One region of the Roseibium sp. QJM3NY_11 genome, then DNA from elsewhere that is predicted to be linked to it. Evidence: predicted binding sites of a transcription regulator. Region 1 holds the regulator's gene; each other region holds the start of a gene.
The links. Region 1 encodes LexA, which represses DNA repair genes until DNA is damaged. Its sites were predicted from a motif close to TGTTCNNNNTGTGTTCNG; they were not measured.
Positions count from the first base shown of each region.

Region 2: parE (DNA topoisomerase IV subunit B) is a predicted target of LexA. The motif match lies at 1,691-1,708, and genes of this name have one in related genera.
Region 3: uvrA (excinuclease ABC subunit UvrA) is a predicted target of LexA. The motif match lies at 1,016-1,033, and genes of this name have one in related genera.

Region 1 covers NZ_CM149660.1:3,020,230-3,023,459, forward strand. Annotated here, with positions in the region: gene AC0VX3_RS13975 (ComEC/Rec2 family competence protein) at 1-1,344, shown strand, start outside; gene lexA (transcriptional repressor LexA) at 1,382-2,092, opposite strand; gene AC0VX3_RS13985 (PPC domain-containing DNA-binding protein) at 2,240-3,115, opposite strand; gene AC0VX3_RS13990 (acyl-CoA synthetase) at 3,112-3,230, opposite strand, start outside.
Region 2 covers NZ_CM149660.1:3,407,869-3,411,098, forward strand. Annotated here, with positions in the region: gene AC0VX3_RS15755 (tetratricopeptide repeat protein) at 269-1,201, opposite strand; gene parE (DNA topoisomerase IV subunit B) at 1,801-3,230, shown strand, end outside.
Region 3 covers NZ_CM149660.1:3,374,815-3,378,044, forward strand. Annotated here, with positions in the region: gene AC0VX3_RS15600 (single-stranded DNA-binding protein) at 90-656, opposite strand; gene uvrA (excinuclease ABC subunit UvrA) at 1,284-3,230, shown strand, end outside.

The DNA.
Region 1 (3,230 bases):
CTCTCGGGTGCGGCCGTGGCGACGCAGCGGTCGTTCCTGATGATTGCGATTGTCTTCCTGGGTATCCTGGTCGGCCGGCGCGGCGTTACTCTGCGCAGTGTCGCGATCGCGGGTCTGGTGTTGCTGCTGATTGCGCCCGAGCGCCTGTTTTTTCCCGGATTTCAGATGTCCTTTGCCGCAGTGATCTGCCTGGTCGCGGTGTATGATCTCTGGCGCCGGCGCGACCGGGAACTAACGGCCCGGGCCGCACGACCGGAAGGCCTGAAGCTGCTGATGTCGCATCTGGCAAAATGGAGCGCGGGGCTGTTCATCACCGCGCTTGTGGCCGGTCTGGCGACCGGGATCGTCGGCGCGCATCATTTTGGACGGGTCGCCCCTTACGGGCTGATCGGCAACATGCTGGGAATGCCGGTGTTCTCGCTTCTGGTCATGCCCATGGGGGTGCTTGCCCTCGTGCTGATGCCATTCGGTCTGGCGGGACTGCCTCTGGCCGTCATGTCGTTCGGCGTATCCGTACTCCTGAAGATTGCCGAATTCACCGCCGGGCTCGATGCGGGCGACGGGGTAACAGGCAGGCTGGACGGCGCGGCGGCGCTGCTGTTGCTGTGCGCCCTGTTCACCGGGCTGCTGCTGCCCGGGCGCACACGTCTGTGCGCGGCGCTGCCGCTGGCGGCCGGAATCCTCATCGCCGTCGGCTCGCGTCCGCCGGACATTCAGATCGCCGCCTCCGGCGGTCGTGTCGCGGCGCGTGATGACGGCGGTCTGCTGCGGTTTTCCGGTCGAAAGTCCGCCTTCCTGACGGAACTCTGGTTCCAGTACGAAGGGGTTCCTCCGGACGCGATTGGATCGCGCAAGATGAATTCGGAGCAAAGGCACTGCGACCCGCTCGGATGTGTTGTGCACGCTTATTCGGTTGCCGGTGAGCGCGCCGGGACAAAGGAAAGGTCTGTTGCCATCGCCTTGCCGAAATCCCTGGAGGCTTCGGATGACGATTGCCGGTATGCGGATATTATCGTGAGCGATCAGATCGTGCGGGAAGACTGCCGTGCGCGACTGGTTGTTGGCCCGGAAATCAGAACCTCCAGGGGCGCTGTTTCCATCTGGCTGTCAGCGGAGGAACCACGCGCGAGCATCTCCGGTCAGCAAGGAAAAGAAAAAGACAAAGAAAATGGAAAAGCAGAGGCACCAACGCCACCGCTTCCGATCGATCAAAACCGAAACGGCCGGGCTCCCGTGATCAGCAGAGTGATCTACGCAATTCCGGATCCGCCGAGACCATGGCACAGGCAGGGAACGGTGACGCGCGCATATCTGCGCCGCGCCGCGCGTGCCGATACGGAATGACCGGCGGCATTGCCGGGGCGTTATCTGGCGTTGCCGCTCAATATTGGCGGAAAAGAGCGACCAGCCGTCCCTGAACGCGGACCCGGCCAGGGCCGAAGATACGCGTTTCATAGGCCGGGTTGGCAGCCTCCAGCGCAATGGAGGCTCCCTTCTTGCGCAGCCGCTTCAGCGTTGCCTCCTCGTCATCCACCAGCGCGACGACGATATCTCCGCTGTCCGCATTGTCCGTCCGGCGGATCAGCACGGTGTCGCCGTCGAGGATGCCGGCCTCGATCATGGAATCGCCCCGCACTTCAAGAGCATAGTGTTCCCCCTTGCCGAGCAATTCCTGCGGCACGGTGATCGAATGACTGTGGGTCTGGATGGCCTCGATGGGAACACCGGCGGCAATGCGGCCCATGACCGGGATTTCCGTACCGGCGGACACCGGTTCTTCCACCTGTTTGGTGAATTCCGGTTTGCCAAGCGAGCCTTCGATCACTTCGGGAGAGAAACTGCCGCGTGCGCGCGGCGCGCCCAGACCCGGGGCGATCGAGTCGGGCAGGCGGACCACTTCCATGGCCCGGGCCCTGTTCGGCAGGCGCCGGATGAAGCCACGTTCCTCCAGGGCGGTAATAAGGCGGTGAATGCCGGATTTGGACCTGAGATCCAGCGCGTCCTTCATTTCGTCGAAAGACGGCGGAACACCGGTTTCCTTCAGTCTTTCGTGAATGAACATGAGCAGTTCATACTGCTTGCGCGTCAACATGTCGGTATCCCCTGGCCGCGAAATAGGCTGGTACAAATCAAGAACATGGTACCTGTTCCCATTGTGTTCTGCAAGGGTAAATGTTCTCTTACTGTTCCTGATCAACCTGCGCGCCGGTCGTGGCGGCACGTTCGCCCGCCCTAGGGGTCACTCCGGCACTGCGGTGCCCCTGATCAGGAGCTCGCAGGTAACAAGTGTCGGTGCGGTTCCGGGGCGCACGGTGCCCTGGTGAAGGGCTCCCTCCAGATCGACGCCACGTATGGGAAGCCTGAGCGGCGTGTCGCCGGTTTTTCCCGCGCCGGACCGCACAAGGATTTCCGATATCAGGCCGGTCATCGGGGATGTTTCCCGGAACGCCGCGCCGGCGAGACTACCGAGGCCGAAAACCTCAAAGTCCGGTTCCGCCAGAGCCGCGGCGAGTGCTGTCACACTGTCATGCAGGTCAGCGAACGGCGCGAGGGTGGCGATCAGGGCATTGTGAGGCCTGGTCGAGGCCCGCGGTTCGTCCGGTCTGACCCGAAACAGGGTGAATTCGGTCTCCGGATCCTCCGCGGCTTCGAATTTGGCGCCCTTTATGCCGTAGCCCGTGATCCGCGCGGCCTCGGCCGTTGCCAGCGTTTGCGGCAGCAAGTGGCCGAGATGGCCGGTGCCGCCTTCGTGCCAGCATGCGTGGATATGGGCAAACCATTGGCCGTCCTTCCAGCCGAGGATGGCCACGGCTTCGTCCAGAACGGCGCCGCCGGAGGTTCTCGTGTCGCTGTACCAGGCGGCGTGACGGTCGTCGATGGCCCGGTCCGGCATGACATAATCGAAAGGCGCCAGCGCCAGTCCACCGAGGTCGAGCACCGCGGAGCCGCACCCCTTCTGGTCGGCGAAGCTGCCCAGCGCGTCGATCAGGGGCGCGCCGCCGTCAAGCTCAAGCGAGACCGGGTCCGCGCGGCAGGTCATGCCGGGGCTGCGGTCCGTGGCTGCGGGTCCGGGATGCCGGATGTCCGCGAGGCTGTCCGGGGCAGGCCGTCTCACAGCAGACCCTTCTCGTCCAGATGGTCGCGCACCAGTTTCTTCGTGACCTTGCCATAGGCGCTGGTCGGCATCTGCGCGATGAAGAGATAGCGGGCGGGCAGTTTGTATCGGGCGA
Region 2 (3,230 bases), 390 kb from region 1:
TTTTATGGCGGCTCTTTCGCCGCTGCCCAGAACGTTTCATGCACCTGCCGCTACCAGGGCGCGGACTACGGGCTGGGCGATTCCATCTGCCTGAAAAGTCCGGACGGAATGCGCATGGCAACCTGCGACATGGTCCTGAACAACACATCGTGGAAATTGAGCGATGCCCCCTGCCCGGTCAGCCGGGTGCCAGGGCACGATGGCGACCACCCACCCGAAACACCGTGGACGCCGCCCCGGCTCGAGACCGGCCTTCTTCATGCGGATTTCAGCCGTGCACATGCCGGTGCGTCCGGGCTCCCGGGCGGAGCCGACAGGCCCCGGTTGTGAACGGTGTGACGGCTATTGAGAAGGCAGTTGCTGCGCGGTGAGGACGTTCCGGCCGGTTCTGCTGCAGCCAGCCATCGGCCAGCGAACGGGCCATCTGGCGAACGGGTTCCGGCGATACGGCGAAATACTGTTCATGCATGGTGTTGATCCACGCCGCCTCGGTTCCCTGGGCCTGCTGACGGGCAACGGTCATCCACATCAGCCCGCGCGCTTTCTTCTTGTCCGACGTGCCAATGGCGTAAAGCGTTTCCCCGAGCCGTGCCTGGGCGCCGACATGCCCTTTCAGGGCGGCCAGATTGTACCAGCGAACGGCCATGCGATAATTTGAGCTCTGATACATCCGGCCCAGTTCGTACTGGGCGCCGGCATCGCCGAAATAAGAGGCGGCATGGGTGAAGATCTGCCTTGCCCTGGCCTCGTTTCTCGGGATGGCGCCGTCTATGCCGTCCAGGTAATAGGAGCCAAGTGCAACGAACGCACTGGAAACGAAAGGAGCATCCGGCGCATCCGGACGGTCGTCGCCATGTTCCCGCACGATCTGACTGTAATATTTGAATGCCTTCAGGTCGTCTTCCTTGACGCCGTCGCCCTTGGCATACATCTCGCCGAGCTTCCAGGCGGCCATGGGCTCGCCATTCTCGGCGGCGTATTGCAGCGAACCGAGGGCGGCTGTCTTGTCGCCGGAATAGTACTGGCGTGCCCCTGCGCGCAGGGCTTCCATCGGCGACAGGTCGTCCGGACCGATTGTCCTGTGCGGCGCAGGCTGGCCGTCGAATGCACCCGCCGGTCCGGCAAGTGCGATGACAATCAACGCCCCGAGCACAGTTCCGGCCTTGCCCATGCGTCGAAGCATCGTGCTTTTGTTGAGCATCCCTGTCACACAATTATCCGTCGGCAACGACTTGTCCTTCCGACGGACACTCTTGTTTTTTGTCCGCGCCATGCGCATTTGAAGTCTCTCACCCCTGCCAGGCCAGGCCCTTCAGGGTCGTTTTCCGGTTTGGCCCAAGATGGCCGATCATTTCGTTCTAAGTTGGGCTGCTTTGCGCCCAACTTGGATCAATTCCGGGTCTTTAGGTTCAGGCGCCGCCCTGATCGAGGCGGTCCCTCATGCATGGCCCGACTTAATTCATGTTAACGGGTGACCGCCAAAAATGGCCGAACATGGGCAATTGAATGTATTCGGCCATGCCGCGAATGACTCTGCCGGCAAGTGTTGCTGAATTGGCACATTCCGATATACCCCTCTCCCGATGGTTCCCGCTCATCACACCATGCCCGGGTTGACGAAGGGTTGCCGGAGCCGACAATTCCGCTTCAGGTCTGTTGAAAACGGGGGCTTTTGGCTCAAAACCTTTCCCGTTCTATCTTTGTCCTTCAAACTCTCTCTCGATTCGGTGTAGGTAACAGCGCTGATCATCGGGAAACCGGTACCCAGCATTCAACAGGCGATACGGCAGGCGACACGGAATGAGTTCAAAAGACGATCTATTTGCCGGCAACGCGGCGGTCTCCGCACCTCTTGCGCAAGACCCGCCCGCTCCAAAGCCGCAAAAAGCACGTTCCGTTGCACCTGTGGAAGTGCCCGATGACTATTCCGCGGCCGATATCGAGGTCCTGGAAGGACTTGAGCCTGTCAGACGGCGCCCCGGCATGTATATCGGCGGAACCGACGAAAAGGCGCTTCATCACCTGTTCGCGGAAGTCATCGACAACTCCATGGACGAGGCCGTTGCCGGGCACGCGACCTGGATCGATGTCAACCTGACAAGCGACGGCTATCTGACCATTACGGACAACGGACGCGGGATCCCTGTCGATCCGCATCCCAAGTTCAAGGACAAGTCCGCGCTCGAGGTCATCATGACCACCCTTCATGCCGGCGGAAAGTTCGACAGCAAGGTCTACGAGACATCCGGCGGCCTTCACGGCGTCGGCGTGTCCGTGGTCAACGCGCTCTCCGAGGAACTCGTCGTCGAGGTGGCCCGAAGCCGCAAGCTGTACCGCCAGGTGTTCCGCCGCGGCCAGCCACAGGGGCCGATCGAGCTGGTCGGTGACACTCAGAACCGGCGCGGCACGCAGGTCCGGTTCAAGCCGGACGAACAGATTTTCGGCAAGGGGGCGCACTTCAAGCCTGCGCGCCTTTTGAAGATGGCCCGGTCCAAGGCCTATCTATTCGGCGGTGTCGAGATCCGCTGGCACTGCACGCCCGACATGATACCGGAAAAAGACGAAACGCCGGCGGAAGCCGTCTTTCATTTTCCCGGCGGCCTCCGGGACTTTCTCGAAGAGCGTCTGCAAACCGAACGGCGTGTCGTCGACGAGGTCTTTTCCGGGCGCACCGACAATGCCGGAAAGCACGGCTCCGTCGAATGGGCGGTCAACTGGTTCGCGGGTGACGGGTTCGTCAATTCCTACTGCAACACGGTGCCGACTCCCGAAGGCGGCACGCATGAAGCCGGTTTCCGCTATGCGCTGCTGCGCGGCCTGAAGGCCTATGGCGAACTTACAAACAACAAGAAGGCCTCGATCATAACCGGTGACGACGTGATGACGTTGGCCGGCGGCATGCTGTCTGTCTTCATCCGCGAACCGGAGTTCGTCGGCCAGACCAAGGACAAGCTGTCGACCAACGAGGCGACCCGCATCACGGAAGTCGCGGTCCGCGATGCCTTCGACCATTGGCTGACGGCTTCTCCCAATCAGGCCAACAAACTTCTGGAGTGGGTGCTCGACCGCGCGGACGACCGCCTGCGCAGGCGGCAGGAAAAGGATGTGGCGCGCAAGACCGCCGTGCGCAAGCTGCGCCTGCCGGGCAAGCTCGCCGACTGTTCCGCCAATCAGGCGGACGGCACGGAATTGTTCATCGTGGAAGGAGACTCCGCCGGAGGCTCTGCCAA
Region 3 (3,230 bases), 350 kb from region 1:
ACCTCATGCCGGCCAGGTGCCGGCGGATGTCGCCGCCACCCCGGTGGCTGCCCCGCTGTGCGGGCTGCCACCGGGGTGGTCCGGCCCAATCAGAACGGAATTTCGTCGTCCATGGGTCCGCCACCGCCGCCGGATGGGCCACCCTGGCCGCCCCCGCCGCCGCCATAGCCGCCGCCGAAACCGCCCCCGGAGCCGCCGCCCGAACCGCCGCTGCCGCTGCCGCCGCCGCCGCCGCCGAAGCTGCCACCGCCGCCCTGGCTGTCATTGCCGTAATCCGGAAGGGAGCCGCCACCGGCGCCCTCGCCCCGGCCGTCGAGCATGGTCAGGTTGGAATTGAACCCCTGAAGGACGACTTCAGTGGAATACCGGTCCTGGCCGCCCTGGTCCTGCCATTTGCGGGTCTGCAACTGGCCTTCGAGATAGACCTTGGAGCCCTTGCGCAGGTAGTTTTCGGCGACCTTGCAAAGTCCTTCGTTGAAGATCACCACACGATGCCATTCGGTCTTCTCCCGGCGCTCGCCCGAGGTGCGGTCGCGCCAGGATTCCGATGTTGCTATCCGCAGATTGGCGATCGGACGCCCATCCTGCGTCCGGCGGATTTCCGGATCGGCACCGAGGTTGCCGACCAAAATGACTTTGTTGACGCTGCCCGCCATCCTGCACTCCTGTTGTTTTATCGCGGAACGGCCACATCTTGAACTTTTTCGCTACGTGTTTCGCCGTTCACGCGTTGCAAGCCATGCTGCTAAAGATCAGAACCCTAACGGCCCGCCAACAGCTTCGCGCGCATTTTCCTGTTTCAGCGGCCATTTTCCACAAGGCAGCCTCCAAGGCGCCGCAAGCCCTCCCGGGCCGAACCCGGCCAAACCAGCACCGCGCTCGGTTGCCTGGCCATGACACTCTATCCTGTCTCTGCTCCTGTGCGACATATTTGCCGTCGCGGCGTCAACGCCGGACCGCCGCCCGCACCCTGCCGGTCGCCCAGCCACGGGAAACAATCACCGACATCGGCGCATGTACTTGTTTTGTTCCTATCAGGTCTGTACAAGCGTTTCAATCGTATTGGCTGCGGAAACCGGAATTCGGACGCCTTCGAGGCCTACCCGACTGGAAGCGCCGCGTGAAACTGCTATATCGGGGCAAACGGATGCCACCGCGTGGGACCATCATGCGCCCGCCGCCGCACAAACAGCGGCACCATGCGCAAGAGCTCGGGAAGAATTGAAATGAAGACATCCAAGGGCGCACGGCCGGATGAAAGCTGGAAAAACGACCCCACCCGGATGCTCAGCGTCCGCGGCGCGCGGGAGCACAATCTCAAGGGGGTCGATCTTGACCTGCCGCGCGACCAGTTGATCGTCATGACCGGTCTTTCGGGATCGGGAAAGTCGTCTTTGGCCTTTGACACCATTTATGCCGAAGGTCAGCGCCGCTATGTGGAAAGCCTTTCGGCCTACGCGCGCCAGTTCCTGGAAATGATGCAGAAGCCGGATGTCGACCAGATCGACGGACTGTCTCCCGCCATCTCCATCGAACAGAAAACGACATCGCGCAATCCCCGTTCGACGGTCGGCACGGTCACCGAGATATATGACTATATGCGCCTGCTGTTTGCCCGGGTGGGGATCCCCTATTCGCCGGTGACCGGTCTGCCGATCGAAAGCCAGACCATCAGCCAGATGGTGGACAGGGTGCTCGCGCTCAAGGAAGGGTCACGGCTCTTTCTGCTGGCACCGATGGTGCGCGGCCGCAAGGGCGAGTACCGCAAGGAACTCGCGGAGCTCATGAAAAAGGGCTTTCAGCGCGTCAAGATCGACGGGACATTCCACGAGATCTCGGAGGCCCCCGCACTTGACAAGAAATTCAAGCATGACATCGACGTGGTCGTCGACCGTCTCGTCGTGCGCGGCGATATCGCGGGGCGGCTCGCGGATTCCCTTGAGACCGCGCTGAAACTGGCCGATGGCATTGCCATCGCCGAGTTCGCGGACAAGACCGACAAAAAGGGTGCGCCGGAACGGCTGATTTTCTCGGAAAAATTCGCCTGCCCGGTTTCGGGCTTCACAATCCCGGAAATCGAACCCCGGCTGTTCTCCTTCAACAATCCCTTCGGCGCCTGCCCGACATGCGACGGGCTCGGCACAACGCTGGCTTTCGAGGAAGACCTGGTGGTCCCGGATCATTCGTTGTCCCTGCGCGAAGGCGCCGTCCTGCCCTGGGCCAAGACCGGATCGACATCGCCCTACTACGCCCAGACCCTGGAAGCGCTGAGCAGCCATTTCGACGTTTCGATGGCGACCCCGTGGAAGGACCTCCCGGCAGAGGCCCGGGACGCCATCCTTCATGGCACGGGCAAGACCAAGATCGAGTTCGTGTATAATGACGGCGTGCGGTCCTACCGGACCGAAAAGACCTTCGAAGGTGTCGTCGGCAACATCGAGCGGCGCTGGCGCGAGACCGATTCAAGCTGGGTCCGTGAAGAGCTGGCCCGGTTCCAGTCCGACCACGCCTGCCCGGCCTGCAGCGGCTACCGGCTGAAGCCGGAAGCACTGGCGGTCAAGATCGCGAACATGCATATCGGCCAGGTGACCGAATTCTCCATCCGCAACGCCAGCGAATGGTTCGAGGAACTGCCCGCCAAACTCAATGAGAAACAGAGCGAAATCGCCGGACGAATTCTCAAGGAAATCCGGGAACGGCTCAAGTTTCTGAATGATGTCGGCCTTGAATATCTGACGCTGTCGCGCGCATCGGGCACATTGTCCGGCGGCGAAAGCCAGCGCATCCGGCTGGCGTCGCAGATCGGCTCCGGCCTGACCGGCGTGCTCTACGTGCTGGACGAACCCTCCATCGGTCTGCATCAGCGTGACAACGCCCGTCTCCTGGAAACGCTCAAGCATCTGCGTGACCTTGGCAATACGGTGATCGTCGTCGAGCACGACGAGGATGCGGTCCTGACCGCGGATTATGTCGTCGATGTCGGCCCCGGTGCAGGCGTTCATGGCGGCGAGGTCGTCGCCAAGGGCACGCCCGCTGAAGTCATGGCGAACCCGGCTTCGCTGACCGGGCAATATCTGACGGGCGCAAAGATGATCGCCCGCGCGGACAGCCGCCGGAAGATCAGCAAGAAGCGGCAGATCGCCGTCAAGGGCGCGCGCGGGAACAACCTCAAGGACATCGATGTCTCGGTTCCGCTGAGCACGTTCACATGTGTCACCGGCGTGTCCGGC